DNA from 3 places in the Brachybacterium netajii genome. Region 2 is predicted to be linked to each of the others. Evidence: riboswitches for the same ligand, from Rfam matches in the RefSeq annotation. Region 2 holds a riboswitch; each other region holds the start of a gene.
What was found. Region 2 has a riboswitch for thiamine pyrophosphate ahead of thiC (phosphomethylpyrimidine synthase ThiC). Riboswitches for the same ligand answer to the same signal wherever they lie in the genome.
Positions count from the first base shown of each region.

Region 1: another riboswitch for thiamine pyrophosphate. It lies ahead of ACXET9_RS00810 (ECF transporter S component); the one in region 2 lies ahead of thiC (phosphomethylpyrimidine synthase ThiC).
Region 3: another riboswitch for thiamine pyrophosphate. It lies ahead of ACXET9_RS11660 (TenA family protein); the one in region 2 lies ahead of thiC (phosphomethylpyrimidine synthase ThiC).

Region 1 covers NZ_JBSYXB010000001.1:173,948-180,121, reverse strand. Annotated here, with positions in the region: gene ACXET9_RS00815 (ATP-binding cassette domain-containing protein) at 1-1,661, opposite strand, end outside; gene ACXET9_RS00810 (ECF transporter S component) at 1,658-2,305, opposite strand; TPP riboswitch at 2,401-2,508, opposite strand; gene ACXET9_RS00805 (hypothetical protein) at 2,586-3,161, opposite strand; gene ACXET9_RS00800 (M13 family metallopeptidase) at 3,169-5,172, opposite strand; gene ACXET9_RS00795 (hypothetical protein) at 5,274-6,068, opposite strand.
Region 2 covers NZ_JBSYXB010000001.1:32,964-39,137, forward strand. Annotated here, with positions in the region: gene malQ (4-alpha-glucanotransferase) at 1-111, shown strand, start outside; gene ACXET9_RS00145 (S-ribosylhomocysteine lyase) at 191-706, opposite strand; gene ACXET9_RS00150 (LysR family transcriptional regulator substrate-binding protein) at 805-1,374, opposite strand; gene ACXET9_RS00155 (alpha/beta fold hydrolase) at 1,371-2,294, opposite strand; gene ACXET9_RS00160 (hypothetical protein) at 2,372-2,710, shown strand; TPP riboswitch at 2,820-2,929, shown strand; gene thiC (phosphomethylpyrimidine synthase ThiC) at 2,924-4,699, shown strand; gene ACXET9_RS00170 (molybdopterin oxidoreductase family protein) at 4,773-6,174, shown strand, end outside.
Region 3 covers NZ_JBSYXB010000005.1:213,870-220,043, forward strand. Annotated here, with positions in the region: gene ACXET9_RS11645 (metalloregulator ArsR/SmtB family transcription factor) at 115-618, opposite strand; gene ACXET9_RS11650 (serpin family protein) at 796-2,166, shown strand; gene ACXET9_RS11655 (TenA family protein) at 2,273-2,998, opposite strand; gene ACXET9_RS11660 (TenA family protein) at 2,995-3,849, opposite strand; TPP riboswitch at 3,837-3,929, opposite strand; gene ACXET9_RS11665 (HAD family hydrolase) at 3,997-4,725, shown strand; gene ACXET9_RS11670 (carbonic anhydrase) at 4,746-5,408, opposite strand; gene ACXET9_RS11675 (DUF2079 domain-containing protein) at 5,499-6,174, opposite strand, start outside.

The DNA of each region.
Region 1 (6,174 bases), 140 kb from region 2:
AGCAGCACCGGGGCCATCCGCAGGGCCGCGCCCCGCAGGGTGCGGATCGCCGCCGGCGCCAGCAGGACCGTGGGGAGCAGGGCGAGCAGACCGCCCTGCCAGGTCTGGACCCCGAAGGAGCCGATCGCCGCGAGGATCCCGATGAGCGAGAGCGTCAGCGGGTTCAGCGCGTCCGCGGGGATCCGGGGCCGACGGACCACCGGCAGGATCCGGCGGTCGGGCCCCGCGCCCGTCGTGGACTCCTGCTCCGTCTCCGTCGCGGTCGAGGGGCCGGGGAGGTCGAGGCGGTGCTGGGCCGCGGCGGCGAGATGCTCGTCATGGGTCGCGGCGAGGATCGCGCAGCCGGTGCCGGCGGCCTCGTGCAGCAGGGCGAGGACGGCCGCGCGCCGCTCGGGATCGAGACCGACCGTCGGCTCGTCGAGGACCAGGAGCCGGGGCCTCTGGGCGAGCGCCGCGACGATCGCGAGGCGGCGCTGCTCGCCGCCGGAGAGGGTGTACGGGTTCGCCGCGGCGAGCGGGGCCAGGCCGGCGGTCTCCAGGAGCCGGTCGGCGAGGGCGGGCTCGTCGGCCCAGGGGGAGGCGAGGATCTCCTCGCGGACGCTCGTGGCGAGGAAGGAGTGCTCGGGGTTCTGCGGCACCCAGGCGATCTGCCGGCCCTCGGGGCGGTCGACGGTGCCCGTCGCCGGGGCGTCCAGGCCCAGCAGCACCCGCAGCAGGCTGGTCTTCCCGCTGCCGCTGGGACCTCCCAGGACGGTGAGGGACCCGGCGCGCACCTCCAGCGCGAGATCCTCGACCAGAGTGCCGGGCCGCCCGTCGCGGCGTGCGATGGCGACGCCGTCGAGGGCTGCGACGACCTCGCCCGTCGTGACCGCCTCCAGCGGGCGGGCGGCGGGGAGGAATCCGCCGGTGCTCGCACCGTTCGCGACGACCGCACCGCTCGCGCCGACCGCGGCGGGGCGCGGTGCGGCCGAGCGTGCGGCGAGCAGCTCCGGATGCGCGGCGATGACCTGCTCCGGATCGCCGTCGGCGAGCACGCGGGCGCCCTCGCCGAGCACGATCATGCGATCGACGCGGGAGGCCCAGGGGGCGACGTCGTGGTCGGCGACGACCAGGGTGGTGCCCTCCGCGGAGGCGAGGACGGCCCGCCGGACGGCCTCGGCCGTCGCCGCGTCGAGCATCGAGGTCGGCTCGTCCAGCAGGAGGGCTCCGGGGGAGAGGGCGAGCGCTCCCGCCAGCGCGATGCGCTGCTGCTGGCCGCCGGAGGCGTCGAGCGGGGCCCGCGAGGAGTCGACGTCGACGTCGGCCGCGACGAGGGCGGCGGCCGCGCGGACGGCGATCTCCTCGCGGTCCAGCGCCGCGTTCTCCGGACCGAAGGCGGCCTCGCGGCCGACGTTCGCGGCGATCAGCGCGTTCGCCGGGTTCTGCAGCAGCAGGGCCCGCTCCCCGGGGCGGGAGGCCGCCGGGGCGACCCCGGCGAGCTCCCCGGCCTCGGGATCGAGCAGGCCCGCGAGGGCCCGCAGCACGGTCGACTTCCCGCTGCCGCTGGCTCCCGCCAGCAGGACCCGCTGGCCGGAGGGGATGGTGAGGGACAGATCCCGGACCGTCGGATCCGGTCGCGACTGCGGACGCCAGGTCAGGCCCCGCAGCTCCAGGGAGGTCATCCGCCGAGGGCCCCGGTGCTCTCGCGGGAGCCGTCGCCCGCGGCATCCCGGTCGGTGCGGAGCGCGGCGAGCCGGGCCTCGGCATGCTCCTTCCCGGCGGGGAGGGCGTCGAGCGCCCCGGTCGCCGCGAGGGCGCGCACGATGACCCAGCCCAGCAGGCCGCAGGCGAGGGCGCCGGAGATGAGGGCGGCGCCGAGCAGGGCGATCGCGAAGGACCAGCCCATCTCGGGGTAGTAGGCGAAGCGCTCGTACACCCATTCGAGGGCCGCGGAGAGCACGCCGCCGAGGATCGCGACCGGCAGCGTGAAGCGGCGGTAGCGGAAGACGGCGAAGGCGAGCTCGATGCCCGCGCCCTGCAGGACGCCGGAGACGATGGTGCCCCAGCCCCACTGCCCGCCCAGCAGCATCTCGAGGGAGGCGGCGATGAGCTCGGCCAGCAGCGCCGCGCCGGGCTTGCGCACGACGAGCCCGGCGATCATCGCGGGCAGGAACCAGATGCCCATGAGCAGGCCCTCGGCGGGGCGGAACAGGGCGGTGAGCGGGCCGATGAGGCTGTACAGCGCCCCATAGCCCAGGAACGCGACGCCGAAGGCGGCGCCGATGGCGACGGTGACCAGGAGGTCCACGGTGCGGAAACGGTTCATCTCAGACTCCTTCCACGAACGGAAGGGGCGCAGGCGATCCCGGGCGCCGGACGGACCGTGCGCGCGCCGCGCGCCGGAGCGCACGACGTGGATCTCCCGCGGAAATCCCGACTCCCTACGCCGGTGTGAACCGGATCAGGTTCGAGGGTCTGCGCACTGCTGCGCACTCTCAGCACCCGGATGGTGCTCCCCTGTCAGTTGGATGACCGCCTGCGAGCATACCGCAGAGCGACTGCTCGAGGCATGCCGCTCGGGCCGCCGCGCAGCGCCCCGAGCATCCTCAGCGGCGGGAGCGGATCGCCTGGTCGACGGCCTCCGCGGTCGCCTGCGGGTCCTCGGGGGAGAGCAGGAAGTGCGTGCCCTCACGGCCGATGATCTCGACCATGGTGCCGGAGCGGGTGACGAGCAGGCGGTAGGGCTCCCGGGAGTCCCCGGTGGTGAACACGCGCCGGGAGCCGACGGGACGCAGCTCCTCGGGGGTCGAGGACAGCGCCCGTCCGCGCCGCCAGCCGTAGCCGCCGACGGTCGCGCCGACCCGCTCCGCGGGGATCTCGCGGAGCTGGACGGTGCGGAACTGCTCGAGGGGCCAGGGCCGCATCGGCAGGAAGCCGCCGAGGCTCACGGTCACCCCGTGCTCGTCGACGATGAACCGGGTGCTCTGGTTCATCCAGGTCCAGGCCGCGAGCAGGACGAACACGCCCATCGACGCGATCAGCAGGGCGGGCGTCGCCAGCGCGGGGCGCAGCGAGATCACGACGGTGGCCGCGGCGCCCGCGACCAGCGTCATCCCGATGCGCGTCCAGCCCACGGCCGTCGGCCGCGTGCGACCGACGTAGAAGGGGGCCTCGGGCCTCATCGGGCGGTCACCAGATGCTCACGCGATCCTCGGGGGCGCGGTGCATGCCGTCGCCCTCGACGATCCCGAAGGCCTCGTGGAACTCCGTCAGGTGGCCGGCGGTGATGTTGCAGCGGAACTCCGCGGGGGAGTGCGGGTCGGTCGCGAGCTGCTGGATCGCCGCCTGCCGGCGGTACTTCGCGCGCCACACGGTCGCCCAGGACAGGAACACGCGCTGCAGCCCGGTGAAGCCATCGAGCTCCTCGGCGGCGGCCTCGCCGGCCGTCGCGCGGTACGCCTTGACGGCGATCGAGAGACCGCCGAGGTCTCCGATGTTCTCGCCGATCGTGAGCGCGCCGTTGACGCGATGCTCGTCCTCGAGGGACCGCGGGCTGAGCTCGGAGAACTGGGCGATGAGCGAGCCGGTGCGCTCCTCGAAGGCGGCCCGGTCCTCGTCGGTCCACCAGGACGCGAGGTTGCCGTCGCCGTCGTACTTCGAGCCCTGGTCGTCGAAGCCGTGGCCGATCTCGTGGCCGATGACCGCACCGATCCCGCCGAAGTTCACGGCGTCGTCGGCATCGGCGTCGAAGAACGGGGGCTGCAGGATCGCCGCGGGGAAGACGATCTCGTTGGCGCCCGGATTGTAGTAGGCGTTGACCGTCTGCGGGGTCATGTGCCATTCGTCCGGGTCGATCGGCCCGCCGACCTTCGCGAAGTCGAAGGCGGCGTCGGCCAGGCGCACGGCGCGCACGGAGGCGACGAGGTCCCCGGGGACGACCTCGAGGTCCTCGTAGGTGCGCCAGCGGTCCGGGTAGCCGATCTTCGGCGTGAACTTCTCGAGCTTCTCGAGGGCCTTCTCGCGGGTGGCCGGGGTCATCCACTCCAGCCGCGAGATCGAGGCCCGGTAGGCGTCCACGAGCGCGTCCACGAGGGCGCCCATGCGCTCCTTGTGGGCGGCGGGGAAGTGGCGGCCGACGTACTCGCGGCCGATCGCGAAGCCGAGCGCGCCCTCCACGAGGCCGACGCCGCGCTTCCAGCGCGCCCGCAGCTCCTCGGTGCCGGACAGGACGGTGCCGTGGAAGGCGAAGTCCTCGGCCACCAGCGCCTCGTCGAGGTAGGGGGCGTAGGAGGAGACGGTGTGCAGCGCGAGCCAGGCGCGCAGCACCGCGAGGTCCTCGCCGGCGAGGAGCTCGGCGGCGGGGGCGACGTACTCGGGCTGTCCGATCGAGACGACCTCGAGCGCGGCGGCCGGCGCCGCGGTGCCCTCGAGGAAGGCATCCCAGGGGAAGGACGGGGCGAGCTCGGCGCGAGCGGCGGCATCCATGGGGTTGTAGGAGAGCTCGCGGTCGCGCAGGCGCACGACGTCGACGTGGCAGGCCGCCAGCCGCGTCTCGAAGCCCATGACGGTCGCGGCGAGCTCCGCGGCGTCGCCGGCGGGCAGGCCCTCCCGTCCGGGAAGGCCGACGAGCTCGGCGAGGCGCTCGAGGTGGCCGACGTAGGCCTCGCGGATCTCGGCGTAGGCGTCCTCGCGGTAGTAGGACTCGTCGGGCAGGCCCAGGCCGGCCTGGTGGATCTTCACCTGGTAGCGGGTGGAGTCGCGATCGTCGGTCCACACGTAGGCGGCCAGCGGGGCGGTGCCGGCGGCGGCGGAGCCGGTCAGGCGGATGAGCGCCTCGAGGCTGTCCGCGCCGAGGACCTCGGCGAGCAGGGGCTCGAGCGGGGCGGTGCCGGCGGCCTCGATGGCCTCGGTGTCCATGAAGGCGCGGTAGAGCGCGCCGACCTTCTCGAGGTCGGTCGCGGGGGCTGCGTCCTCGGGGATGGAGGCGGCGGCCTCCTCGACGATCTCCCGGACATGCTCCTCGGACAGGTCGTGCAGACGGCGGAACTCGCCGTCGCTCGCGCGGTCCGCGGGGATCTCGTGCTCGGCGAGCCAGCGCCCGTTCATATGGCCGAAGAGATCGTCCTGCAGACGGATCTCGGCGTCGACGGCGGAGAGGTCCAGGCCGGAGGGGCGGGAGGGGGCGGTCGTCATGGGCTTCTCCTGAGGTCGAGGACGGCGGACGGGCAGGACGGGCGGGACCTGCGGCGGATCGGCCGAGGTCCGGGGGCGATCACGCGGAGATCATGCGGTGATCATGCGGCGATCATGCCGAGGATGGCCAGGCCGAGGGCGAGCAGGCCGATCGCCAGCGGGGCATAGGCCCAGGGGGAGGCGGCGCGCTCGGCGGGGGCGCGGCGCTGCAGCACGAGGGTGGACAGCCCCGAGCCGATCGACAGCACGGCGGTGCCGATCACGAGCACGGGGGAGAGGAGCACGAGGACGGTCGCGCCGATCTGGAAGCAGGCGGAGCCGATCACGTCGAGCAGGCGCATGCGGCTCGTCGAGCGGGCGTCGACGCGCTGGTACAGGAGCGTCGCGACGGCATCCTCGGACCACTGCGAGGGCTTGGCGATGCGGCGCCGGGTCATGACCGTCTGCACGGTCGCCAGCAGCATCCACACCAGGGCGGTGCCCGCGCCGATCCATGCGCCGAGCTCGCCGCGCAGGTCGTCGGGCCACAGCACGAGCGCGACCAGCGCCGCGGCCAGGCGCAGCACCTCCTCGATCGCGCTGCGCACCGCCAGCAGGCCCGGGTTCACGGCCAGCTGCCTGCGGGTGCGGCTGACGAAGAAGCTGGTGAGGACCAGCACGAGCAGCTGCGCGAGGCCGAGGCCGAGGCCGAGGGAGATCACCGCGGGGCTCGTGGGTGCCACGGGCAGCACCGCGATCATCATGATCACGGCGAGGACGGGGATCACCAGCGAGAGGACCGAGAGGCTGCGGACGAGGTCCTGGACGAGGTCGGCCCCCGTCGGCGGATGGTCGTGCCCGGTATGGTCGTGCGGGTCGCTGCAGGTGTGGTCTGCGGCGTTCGGGGTCTCGGTCATGCGGCTCCTTCTGGTCGTCGTCATCGTAGCCGGATCGGATGCGGGCGGGCCGGACGGCGGCAGGCGGAGAGCGGGCCTGGAACGGGCCTGGAGATCGCATCGGCCG
Region 2 (6,174 bases):
ATCCCGCTCGCCGATGCCGACGGCGCCGTGGTCGGGGTCGACGATCTCGCGACCGATGCGCGCACCGCGCGCCTGTTGGGCGCGGTGCGCGAGAGCCTCGCCGGCGGCTGACGGCGGAGGGCCGCGGCTGACGGTCGGCGGCCGACGACGGCGGACGGCCGCCGCCAGGAGCGACCGTCGGAGGCGGCCGTCAGGAGGCGGCGGTGACCTGCTCCCATTCCGCGCGTGCGGCGAGGAACTCGCGGGCGGCCTGCTGCGCGCCCTCGAGGGTGTGGTGGGCGCCCCAGCCGCACTGGACCTCGTTGGCGGCCGGGACCTCGTCGGCGGCGAGGAGGTCCTGCAGCGTCGCCTCGAGCACGGGGGCGAAGGAGGCGGCGGTGTGGTCGCCCACGAGGAGCACGTAGAACCCCGTGCGGCAGCCCATCGGGGAGACGTCCACGACGACGTCGGAGTGCTCGCGCATGTGCTCGGCCATCATGTGCTCGAGCGAATGGACGGTCTCCGACTCCAGGTGCGCGACGTTGGGCTGGGTGAAGCGCACGTCGAACTTCGTCAGCACGTCCCCGCCCGGCAGCTCCTTGCGGTCGGCGATGCGGAGGTACGGGGCGGCGACGGTGCGGTGGTCGAGGTTGAAGCTCTCGACGTTCATGCGCTGAGGCTGCGCGGGGGTCTGCTCGCCAGTCTGGTCGGGGGTCTGCTCGGTCATGGGTCCCTCCTCGGGATTCCGGTGCTCTGGACGGTCTGGATGGTCTCGATGATCACGCGGCCGCTCGGGTCGGCCGGTCGTCGGCTCGGCGCGGCCGGTCAGCGGCTCGATCGGGAGGTGCGTCCGCGCACGACGCCGACGAACTCCTGGCGGTCCTCGTCGTCCGCATCCCGCGGCCAGACGAGGGCGATCCGGGTGGGCGCGGCGTCGACGAGGGGACGGTGCACGGCGTCCTTGCGGTGGTGCAGCCGCGCGAGCGACAGCGGCATCCGGGCGTAGCCGACGCCGCTGGCCGCGACGGCGACGCGGGAGGCGGCGTCGTCCGGATCGGTCTGCGGCAGCTCGGTCTCCTCGACGAGGTCCTCCTCAGAAATCTCGTCGAGGAGGCTGAGCACGTGCTCGTCGCCGACGACGACCGCGGCCCGCTCCTCCCACAGCGCCACGACATGCAGGTCGTCGGCCGAGCGGGCGGCGGTCCCCGCGGGGTCGATCGGAAGCCGCACGAAGCACATGTCGACCTCGCCCTCGTCGAGCGCGGCGCGCTGACGGGAGGCGGGGACAGGGACGAGCTCGAGCCAGGCGCGGCGGCCGCCGGTCTTCCAGCGGCGCGCGAAGCGGTCGGGCTCGACGCCGGGCACGAAGCCGACGCGCAGGATGGGACGGGTCATGCCCCCAGCCTACGGGGCGCGGGCACCGGTCCGACGCGGCCGAGGACGCGCAGCAGATCCGGCGTGAAGCGGCGGGCGTCGGCGAGGTTCACCAGGTGGCTGCCATAGGCGAGGGTCTCCAGCCGTCCGTCGGCCGCGGCCGCTGCGAAGCGGCGCTCATGCAGCCGCAGCTGGTCGAAGCGGCCGTGCAGCCAGGTGACCGGGACCTCGACCCGATGCAGGTCCGCGAGCAGGTCGAGGGAGCCCACCGCCTCCATCGCCGGGGCGACCACCGCCGTGCTCGCCCGCCCGCCGCGGACGAGCGCGCGGGTGCCGGCGTCGCCGAGCAGGAACGGCAGCAGGCCGCCGCTGCCGTCGCGATGCCCGGGCATGCGGTCCAGGAGCATGATCGCGTGCCCGTAGGCGCGAGCGGCGGAGGGCGTCGGCTGGACCGCCGCGCCGCACAGCGTGAGCGAGGCGAGGCGGGCGGGCGCCTCGGCGGCGGCGTGCAGGGCGAGGAAGCCGCCGAGGGAGGAGCCGACCAGGTGCACCGTCGGCGCCATCGCGAGGTCGTGTCCGACGGAGCCGGCGGAGCCGTAGGAGCCCTCGGGGCCGTCGGAGCCTTCCGCGCGGCGATCGACGCGCGCCGCGGCCTCGTCGATCGCCGCGCGGATGGTCGCGATCGCTCCATCGAGGGTGAAGGTCTCGTCCTGCCGCGCGCCGTGGCCCGGGAGGTCGGGCGTCACGACCTCGTAGCCGGCCATCCGCAGCGAGGGCGCCTGGAGGTCCCACTGCGAGTGCGAGAGGCGCGTGCCGTGCACGAGGACGACGGCGGCGGGCCCGACGACGGCGGCTCCGACAGCGGCGGAGCCGCCGGAGGGACGGTCGACGGTGGGACGGTCGACGGAGGGGCGGTGCGCGAGGGCGGTGTCTGCGGTCACCCGAGCATTGTGCGCGACGACGGGGAACCCGCGTCCCCGTGACCGCATCCGTCACCGGCCGCGGTTAGATTGATCCGATGCCGAGCTACCGCATGCACCTGCCCATCGGCGACCTGCAGCCGGGGGCGACGCCGGCCGATGTGATGGAGCAGGCCGCGCTCGCGCTCGGCTCCCTGCACCTGGTGGAGCGGAAGGACGTCGAGGCGCCTCTCGTCGGCGGACGGCGCGTCGGACGCATCGTGCTGCGCTTCCTCGTGGACCCTCTCGCGGGCGGGCGCGAGGACGACGCCGCACGGCAGGCGCTGCACATGGTGATCGATCATCTCGAGCGCGGCACCGCGTTCGTCTCCCCCGCCTCCGCGATCCTCTTGACGCGCGGGGCGGGAGGGCGGTTCCGCCCGATCCCCTGGCGCTGAGCCCGCACGGATCAGACCCTCCCCTCGCCCGAAAGCCCAGGTCGGAAGCCTCTCGAGCCTCGTCGGCGAGCGCGCGGCGCACCGCCGCGCCCCGGTGTGGTAGACATTCGGGGACCCCACGGGGGCCCTCGGCAGAGGGCTGAGACCGGGCTGAGCCGCTCGGAACCGTCGAACCTGATCCGGTTAGCACCGGCGTAGGAAGAGAGGCCGCAGATGACTGTGCGCTCCCCCCTGTCCGAGCAGTATCCCTCGCATGCCCTGGACCATCTCGAGGACCTCGAGCATGGGATCCGGGTGCCCGTCACCCGCATCGATCTGGATCCCACGGGCGAGGTCCCCAACGACCCCGTCACGGTGTACCGGACGGCGGGTCCCGGGAGCGTCCCCGAGGAGGGGCTCGCGCCGATGCGCACCCCGTGGATCCTCGAGCGCGGCGACACCGAGGAGCATGCGGGCCGCGGGCGTCGCCTCGCCGACGACGGCCGTTCGGCCGTGCGCCGCGGTGCCCCGTCGCAGCAGTGGAAGGGCCGTCGTCCGGTCCCCCGGCGAGCGCTCCCGGGACGGACCGTCACGCAGATGCACTATGCGAGGCGCGGGGTGATCACCCCGGAGATGCGGTTCGTGGCGCTGCGTGAGGGCTGCGACGTGGAACTGGTGCGCTCCGAGGTCGCTGCGGGGCGCGCGATCATCCCGGCGAACGTCAACCACCCGGAGTCCGAGCCGATGATCATCGGCCGGGCGTTCCTGGTGAAGATCAACGCGAACATCGGCAACTCGGCGGTCACGAGCTCGATCGCGGAGGAGGTCGAGAAGCTGCAGTGGGCGTCCCGCTGGGGCGCGGACACGCTGATGGACCTGTCCACGGGCGACGACATCCACACCACCCGCGAATGGGTGATCCGCAATGCGCCGATCCCCATCGGCACGGTCCCGATCTACCAGGCGCTGGAGAAGGTCGACGGCGACGCCTCGGCGCTGACCTGGGAGATCTACCGGGACACCGTCATCGAGCAGTGCGAGCAGGGCGTGGACTACATGACCGTCCATGCGGGGGTGCTGCTGCGGTACGTGCCGCTGACGGCGGACCGGGTGACGGGGATCGTCTCGCGCGGCGGCTCGATCATGGCGGGCTGGTGCCTCGCGCATCATCAGGAGAACTTCCTGTACACGCACTTCGACGAGCTGTGCGAGATCTTCGCCCGCTACGACGTCGCGTTCTCGCTCGGGGACGGGCTGCGGCCCGGCTCCCTCGCCGATGCGAACGACGCCGCCCAGTTCGCGGAGCTCGACACCCTCGCCGAGCTCACCCATCGGGCCTGGGAGCACGACGTGCAGGTGATGGTCGAGGGTCCCGGGCACGTGCCGCTGCACATGGTGCGGGAGAACGTCGAGCGCCAGCAGGAGCTGTGCTCGGGCGCCCCCTTCTACACGCTGGGCCCGCTGGTCACGGACATCGCTCCGGGCTACGACCACATCACCTCGGCGATCGGGGCGACGGAGATCGCCCGCTACGGCACGGCGATGCTCTGCTACGTCACGCCGAAGGAGCATCTGGGCCTGCCGGATCGGGAGGATGTGCGCGCCGGGGTGATCACCTACAAGATCGCCGCGCATGCCGCGGACATCGCCAAGGGGCATCCGGGGGCGGCCGCACGGGATGCGGCGCTGTCGAAGGCCCGCTTCGAGTTCCGCTGGCGCGATCAGTTCGCGCTGGGGCTGGACCCGGAGACGGCCGAGTCGTTCCATGACGAGACGCTGCCGGCGGAGCCCGCGAAGACAGCGCACTTCTGCTCGATGTGCGGTCCGAAGTTCTGCTCGATGCGCATCTCGCAGGACATCCGCGACGCCTACGGCAGCGCGGAGGCACAGGTGGCGATCGCCGGGATGCAGGAGCGCAGCCGCGCCTTCGCCGCGCAGGGCGGAGCGATCTACCTGCCGGATCCGACGGTCGTCGGGGGCGATGCGAGCACTCCCCGACCCGCGTCGTGACCCGATCGTGACCGGAGCGACCGGGCGCTGACCGGATGCTGAGCACTCCCGGCGTCGGGAGCACTCTCGAGGCATGAGCCTGTCGACCGCCGCCTCGCAGTCCGCGCCGACCGTCGGCACCGTCCCCGGCACCACGGCGACGCACTGCCCGTACTGCGCCCTGCAGTGCGCGCAGTCGCTGAGCGTGGTGCCGGGCGCGGCGGCCGGCGGGTCCGGCGAGGTGACGGTCGACGGCCGCGACTTCCCGACGAACCTCGGGGGCCTGTGCCGCAAGGGCTGGACCAGCGCCGAGGTCCTCACGGCGCCCGATCGGATCCTGCATCCGCGGATCCGCACCGCGGACGGCGGCTTCCGCGACGCCTCCTGGGACGAGGCCCTCGATCTGATCGCCGGTCGGCTGCGCGAGATCCAGGAGCGCGACGGGGCCGACGGCGTCGCCGTGTTCGGCGGCGGCGGCCTCACGAACGAGAAGGCATATGCGCTGGGCAAGTTCACGCGCGTCACGCTGGGCTCCCGCTTCATCGACTACAACGGCCGCTTCTGCATGGCCGCCGCGGCGACCGCCTCGAACCGCTCGCTCGGCCTGGACCGGGGCCTCCCCTTCCCGCTCGCCGACCTCGGGGGCTCGGACTGCGTGGTCCTGCTGGGCTCCAACGTCGCTGCGACCATGCCGCCGTTCGTGCAGCATCTGGCGGGGGTGCGCGAGCGCGGCGGGCTGGTGGTGATGGATCCGCGCGCGTCCGCGACCGCGCGGCTCACGGCCGACGGCGGCGGCATCCATCTGGCCCCGGTCCCGGGCACTGACCTGGTGGTGCTGCTGGCGCTGATCCACATCGTGCTCGCCGAGGAGCTGTTCGACGCCGAGTACGTCGCCGCGCGCACCACGGGGATCGAGGCCCTCGCACGCTCCGTCGCCGCCTGGTGGCCCGAGCGCGCCGAGGGCGTGTGCGGGATCGGTGCGGAGCGGCTGCGGGAGGTCGCCCGCCTGCTCGCGGCCGCCTCCCCCGCCCGCGGCGGCCGCGGCGCGCATCTGCTGACCGGTCGCGGCGTCGAGCAGTCCACGCAGGGCACCGCGACCGTGACGGCGACCATCGATCTGGCGCTCCTGCTGGGGCTCGTCGGCCGCGAAGGCTCCGGGTACGGACCCATCACCGGACAGGGCAACGGTCAGGGCGGGCGCGAGCACGGGCTGAAGGCGGACCAGCTGCCCGGCTACCGGTCGATCGCGGATCCCGCGCATCGCGAGCATGTGGCGCGGGTCTGGGGCGTGGACCCTGATTCCCTGCCCGGTCCCGGCGTCCCCGCGGTCGACCTCCTCCACCGGCTGGGCACGGCCGACGGCCCGTCGGCCCTGCTGCTCGCCGGCGCGAACCCGGTCGTCTCGGCGCCGAACGCCGGCCGCGTGCGCGAACGGCTGGGGGCGCTCGAGCTGCTCGTCGTGCTCGATGTGCTCCCCTCGGAGACGGCTCTGCTGG
Region 3 (6,174 bases), on a different contig from region 2:
GCCCGGGACGTCGGAGTCCTCGCGGGCGCCCGGCAGGATCGTGGATCGGGCTGACACTTGCACGACACTACAAGTGTCTGGCGCGCCGACGGAGGGCGTGCCGTCGGTTGCGCGTCAGCGCTCGGGGTGCGCGGCCTCGTCGGCGTGCGGGTGCGCGTGCCCGTCGGCGTGCCCATGCTCGTGCGCGGGAGCCGGCGCATGCTCGTGAGGATGCTCGTGCCCGTCGGCATGCTCGTGCCCGTGGCGGACGCCGGGGAGGTGGTCGGAGCCCATGCCGTGCAGGAGCTCGTGGACGATCGGGTCGGCGAGCTCGTAGCGGACCTCGCGGCCCACGCGCTCGGAGCGGACCCATCCCGCGGAGCGCAGCAGCGCGAGGGCGTGCGAGGTGGTGGAGTCGTTCGCGCCGGTCGCCCGCGCGATGTCGGAGCTGCGCACGCCCGGATGCGCATGGATGCAGAACAGGATCCGCAGCCGTCGAGGGTCCGAGAGCAGCGCCATCCGCGCGGCCAGCTCCTCGAAGGCGTCGGTCTGCTCGAGCAGCGTGCGCAGCTCGTCGGGCTCGGCGGGCGCGCCCTCGGGCTGCCGGACGTGCAGGGGGACCGGGTCGTCGGCGTCCATGCGCTCCACGGTACCGGCGCTCGTCCCGTCGGCCCGGGGCTCGCATCGTCGGCCCCGGGCTCGCCTCATCGGCCCGCTGTCCGCTCCGTCGGCCCGGTGCCGCATCGACGATCGGCCGGACGCGCCCCCGACGATCGGCACCCCGGGCGGGCGCGACGCCCGTGATTGGATCGGGGCATGACGTCCGCTGCACCCGCACCCCGTCCCGTCCGCCTCCCGCGCCGCGGCCTGCTCGCGCTCCCGCCGGCGGTGCTCGCCTCGTCGGCCCTGCTGGCCGGCTGCGATCTCGACTCCGACGGCGTCGCGGTCCCCGAGGACCTCCGCTCGGACGTCTCGCCCGACGAGCCGCAGGCGCCGGGCACGATCGCCGGACGGCTGACCCCCTTCGCCGCGCGCATGCTCGGAGGCCTCGACGCCGAGGAGACCAACCTCGTGTGCTCGCCGGTCTCCGTGCAGGTCGCCCTCACGATGGCGGGCCTCGGCGCCGCCGGCGACACCCTTGCGCAGATGGAGGAGGTGCTCGGCGCGGACATGACCACGCTCGCGGAGGCGGCGAGCACGCTGCGCAGCGTCCTGTTCGAGATCGGACGCGAGGAGGCCGAGGCCGCCGAGGAGGAGGGCGGCGAGGACCGGCCCGAGCCGCCCGCCGCGAACCTCGCCAACGCCGTCTGGATCCAGGACGGACTCGACGTCGAGTCCGACTACCTCGACGCGCTCGCCCGCCATCTCGACGCGGGCCTGCACACCGCCGACTTCGCCGACGAGTCCGCGCGCGAGGACGCCCGCACGGACATGAACGCCTTCGTCGCCGAGCAGACCGACGACCTCATCGAGGAGCTCGTGCCCGAGGGCGCCCTCTCCGAGTCCACCCGCCTCGCCCTCATCAACGCCCTGCGCCTGAGCGCCCCGTGGCCGGAGCCCCTCAGCCAGCTCGGCGACCTCCCCTTCACCCGCGCCGACGGCACCGCGGTCGACGTGCCGATGCTGGAGGCCGACACCACCAGCTGGTACGAGGACGACGTCTGCCAGGCCACCATGCTCCCCTCCTACGGCGGGGACCTCGGGCTGGTGCTCGTGCGGCCGACGGGCGCGATCGCCGACGTGGTCGACGCCTGGGCGTCCGACGGCGGGACCGGGTCCGACGGCGCGGCGCTGCTCGACGCGCTGCTCGCCGCGATGGGCGAGCAGGGCGAGCCCGTCCAGGTCACCCTGCCCGCCTTCGACATCGACTGGCGGGCCTCCCTCGTCGACGTGCTCTCCGGGCTCGGCATGGAGGACGCCTTCGGCGCCGCCGACTTCTCGGGCATCACCACGGCGGAGGAGCTGGTGATCTCCGACGTCCTGCACGAAGCGGTCATCACCGTCGACCAGAACGGCATGGAGGCCGCCGCCGCGACCGCCGTGCTGATGGAGGAGTCGGCGGCCGACGTCGGCGAGCCGCGGACCCTCGCGCTCGACGTGCCCTTCCTCTACCTCGCGATCGAGCGCTCGACCCTGACGCCGCTGGTCGTCGGCTGGATCGGCGACCCCTCCCAGACCCGGGGCTGAGCGCCGGCGGCCGGGCCGACGGCGCTGCCGCCGGCGGTCCGGCCGTCGGCAGACGTGCCCGTCGGCTGGCGCGCCCGCTGGCCGGAGCCGGCGGGCACGCCGCCGCTCAGACGGCGTCGAGCGCCTGCTGCCAGAAGGCCGCCTCGAGCCGCGTCGCGGTGCGGAAGATCCGCGTGAGCTCCGCGAGCCGGGGCCCGTCGGGCAGGCGAGCGGCCGACGGGCCGGCGAGGCCCGCGGCGTCCGTACTCCCCGCGGACGCCGCGAGCTCATCGAGCCGGGCGGTCGCCGCGCGGGCCGAGGCCTGGAACTCCTCGCCGGCGTACTCGGCGATCCAGTCGCCGTAGGGATGCTGTCCGTCCGGATGCTGCGTGCCGGAGCGGTCCGCGAGGCGTGGCGCCAGGCGCGCCCCGATCTCCCCGTAGCCGATCGCGCAGGGCGCGAGCGCGACGTGCAGGTCCAGCAGGTCGCCCGAGGCGCCGCAGTCCAGGACGAAGCGGGTGTAGGCGACGGTCCCCATGCGCTCCTGCGTCGCCGCGAGGGCCTCGGGGGAGATGCCCCAGGAAGTCGTCAGCCGGGCATGGAGGTCGGTCTCGACGAGCACGCCCGTCAGCCCCTCCGACGCCCGGCGCACGTCCTCGAGGGTCCGGCCCTTGTAGGCGGCGAGGGCGTAGGCGCGGGCGAACTGGACGAGGAACAGGTAGTCCTGGACGAGATAGTCCTGGAAGGCGGCCAGCGGGAGGGTGCCCTCGCCGAGACGCTCGACGAACTCGTGGCGGGTGTACGCGTCCCAGTCCTCGACGGCCGCCGCCCGCAGCTGCGCGAACAGGCTCATCGCACGGCCCCCTCGAGGACGCGCCGCGCGGACGGCACCCGGGCGTCCTCGTAGGCGGCGTCGAAGAACTCCAGCTCGAGGGAGACCGTGCGCGCGAAGGCCTCGCGCACGGCCGCGAGCCGGACCCCGGCGAACGCGCCGTCGGATGCGCCGCCGGCCTCTCCTTCGGCCGCGCTGGAGGCTGCCCCGTCGGCCGCCTCGAGGCTCGCGCCGACGCGATCCAGCTCGGCGCGCAGGAAGCCGACGAACTCCTCGAACCCGGGATTGTCGTGCAGGACGATCCACTCGGCGTGCACGAAGTCCGCCGGGAGCGGGCGCGGCGCGGCCGCCGCCCAGTCGTTGTAGAGCCACTCGGTCACCAGCAGCACGGCCAGCGCGACCGCGTAGTCGCCGCTCGCGGCGGCCTCGCGGAACAGGGCGAGGAAGCCGGCGGTCGCCGGGGCGTCGGGGATGCTCGCCCGACGGTCCTCGTCGATGCCGAGGGCGTCGAAGGAGCGCAGGAAGTAGGTGTTCTCCTCGCCGGCGACGTCGCCCGCGAACTGCGCGAGGCGGAGCCGGGCGGCGGGGGTGTCGGCCGTGGCGATCGCCGCCCCGATCAGCATCAGGAAGCTGTCCAGGAAGCGATGGTCCTGGACCAGGTACCCGGCCATGACGTCGTCGGGGACGGTCCCGACGTGCAGCTCTCGCACGAAGCGATGGCCGACGGCGAGGTCCCAGGCGGGGCTGGCCTCCTCGCGGAGCCGGGCGGTGAAGGCGGTGGTGGCCGTGACGGTGGTCTTCGCCGGGACGGCGGTGGTGGCCGTGACGGCGTCGACGGCGGTGGCGGGCGCGTTCGAGCGCGGTTCTTCCATGACATCCCTCCGCGAGCATTGACTCGATCAGGTTCTGCGGGTGTGGTCTCAGCCCCGGCGGGGCACCCCGTGTCCGCCGACGAGCGTAGCCCATGCCAGGTCAGAGCGGTGGCGCCGGGGGCGGTCCGATCTGCCTACGCTGGGGGCATGGAACCCGGCGAGGACGAGACCGTCCGCGGACCGCGGCGCCCGGCGGCGGAGACGCCCCGCGCGGCATCACGCGCGGCACCCCGCGCGGCGTCCCTCGCGGTGTTCCGGGAGCTCGTCCGGGACCGGGCGACGCACGTGGTGGTCAGCGACCTCGACGGCGTGCTGCGCCGCTTCGACCCCGCGCTGTTCCCCGGCCTCGACGCGCGCCTCGACCGCCCGCGAGGCACCTCCTACCGGGCGATCCTGCGCAGCCCGCTGCTGCGGGAGGTCGTGCGCGGCCGCGCCACCCATGCGCAATGGCGCGAGCGCATCGCCGCCGACCTGCAGGCCGACGGGATCGCGGCCGACGAGGCCCGCGCCGTCGTCGGTGCCTGGCTCGCGAGCACCCCGGTCCCGGACCCCGACGTCCGGGCCGTCCTCGACGAGGCCCGGCGCTCGGGCCGCGAGGTCTTCGTGTTCACCAACGGCACCGACCGCGTGCGCGAGGAGCTGCGCGACCTCGGCGTCGACGACCTCCTCGGCCCCGCCGGCGAGCGCCTGCTGAACTCGGCGGAGCTGGGCGCCGCCAAGCCCGACCGCGAGGCCTTCGACGCGGCCCATGCGCGCATCGAGCAGGTCCTCGGACGAAGCGTCCCGCGCGACGCGGTCGCCTTCCTCGACGACTCGGCGGGCCATGTCGCCGGCGCGGTCGCGTCGGGCTGGAGGGCTCAGCTGCTGGAGCGCTGAGCCGTGCCCTCCGCCGCGCCTCAGGCCGCGATCGTCAGCTGCCCGACGGCCGTGATCGGGACGACCCGGCCGTCCTCCAGCTGGTACTGGCAGCCGACGATGCCGAGGTCGCCGGCGGCGACGGCGTCGCTGATCACGCGCGAGGAGCGCATGAGGGCGTGGATCGTCTCGTCGAGATGACGGCGGCCGACGGCGTCGGCGTCGATCAGCGCGGGGTCGACGTACGGGGTGTCGCGGTGCGAGGCCAGCCATTCGCGCTGCACCGCCGGCTGGATGAGCTCCAGCTCCTTCTCGATCGCGGGCGTGACGTAGCTGGGGGTCGCGGAGGTCAGGTCGATCGCCGCGGCGACGGCCCCGCAGGAGCCGTGGGCGAGCACGACGATCACGGCGACGCCGAGCTCCGCGACCGCGTACTCCATGGTCGCGACCGTGTTCTCGTTGGCGATCTGGCCGATGTTGCGGGCGACGAACAGGTCGCCGAGACCGCAGTCGAAGAGTATCTCCGCGGCGACCCGCGAGTCCGCGCACCCCAGGAACGCCGCGTCGGGCTCCTGGTAGTCCGTCAGCTCGCTGCGCCGGGCGGCGCTCTGCTGGGGATGCGCGAGGGTTCCCTTCATGAACCGCTCATTGCCCTGGGCGAGGGCGTCCCACGCCTCCTGCACGCTCACGCGAGGTGTCGTCACGGTGATGATCCTTCCGTCGGGGCGGTGCGTGTCCGATCGGACCAGGGCGCGAGGCCCCGCGCGCACCGGGCGGCAGTATACCCCCGCCGGTCAGTCCGCCCCGATGTCGTCCCGGCAGACGACGAGGAAGCCGCCGTCGTCGTAGACCGTCGTGTAGACGACATCGGCCCCCGCGGGGTTCCCCGATCCGGCGCCCCACTCGAGGGTCGCCCACGCCTCGGCGTCCGACGCGGACCGCGGAGGATCATCGCGCCAGGAGAAGGCGTACTGGTCGATCAGCGCGCAGTCCGGGACGCGGAGATTGGGCCCGTGCATCCACTGGACGTCATGATCGGGCACCGCATAGGCGAGCAGCGTGATGTCCACGGCCGCGACCGCCCCGTCGGGCATCGCATCGAGCGCCCCCTGGGCGGGCTCGGCGCGCCAGGTCAGCTCCCAGCGCTCCGACCGCAGGACGTCCAGCACGGGGATCTGCGCGCCGAGCGTCAGGACGGTCGCCGCCGACGCGATCGCCGCCGTCCAGCGGACCGTCCGGGAGGGCAGGGGCCGGTCCCGGCGCAGCAGGCTCGTCGCCCGACCCGTCCGACGATCCCCGAGCGCATCCAGCAGCGCTGCGCACGCGATCGGCATCAGCACCGCCCCGTAATGCCAGGTCCAGCCCCAGTAGAACTCGACGGTCCCGGTGAAGCGCCACGCGAGCGTCGGCAGCATCAGCCAGATCAGCGGCGAGCGGGCCCCGATCACGCCGGCCGCCGCGACCAGCATC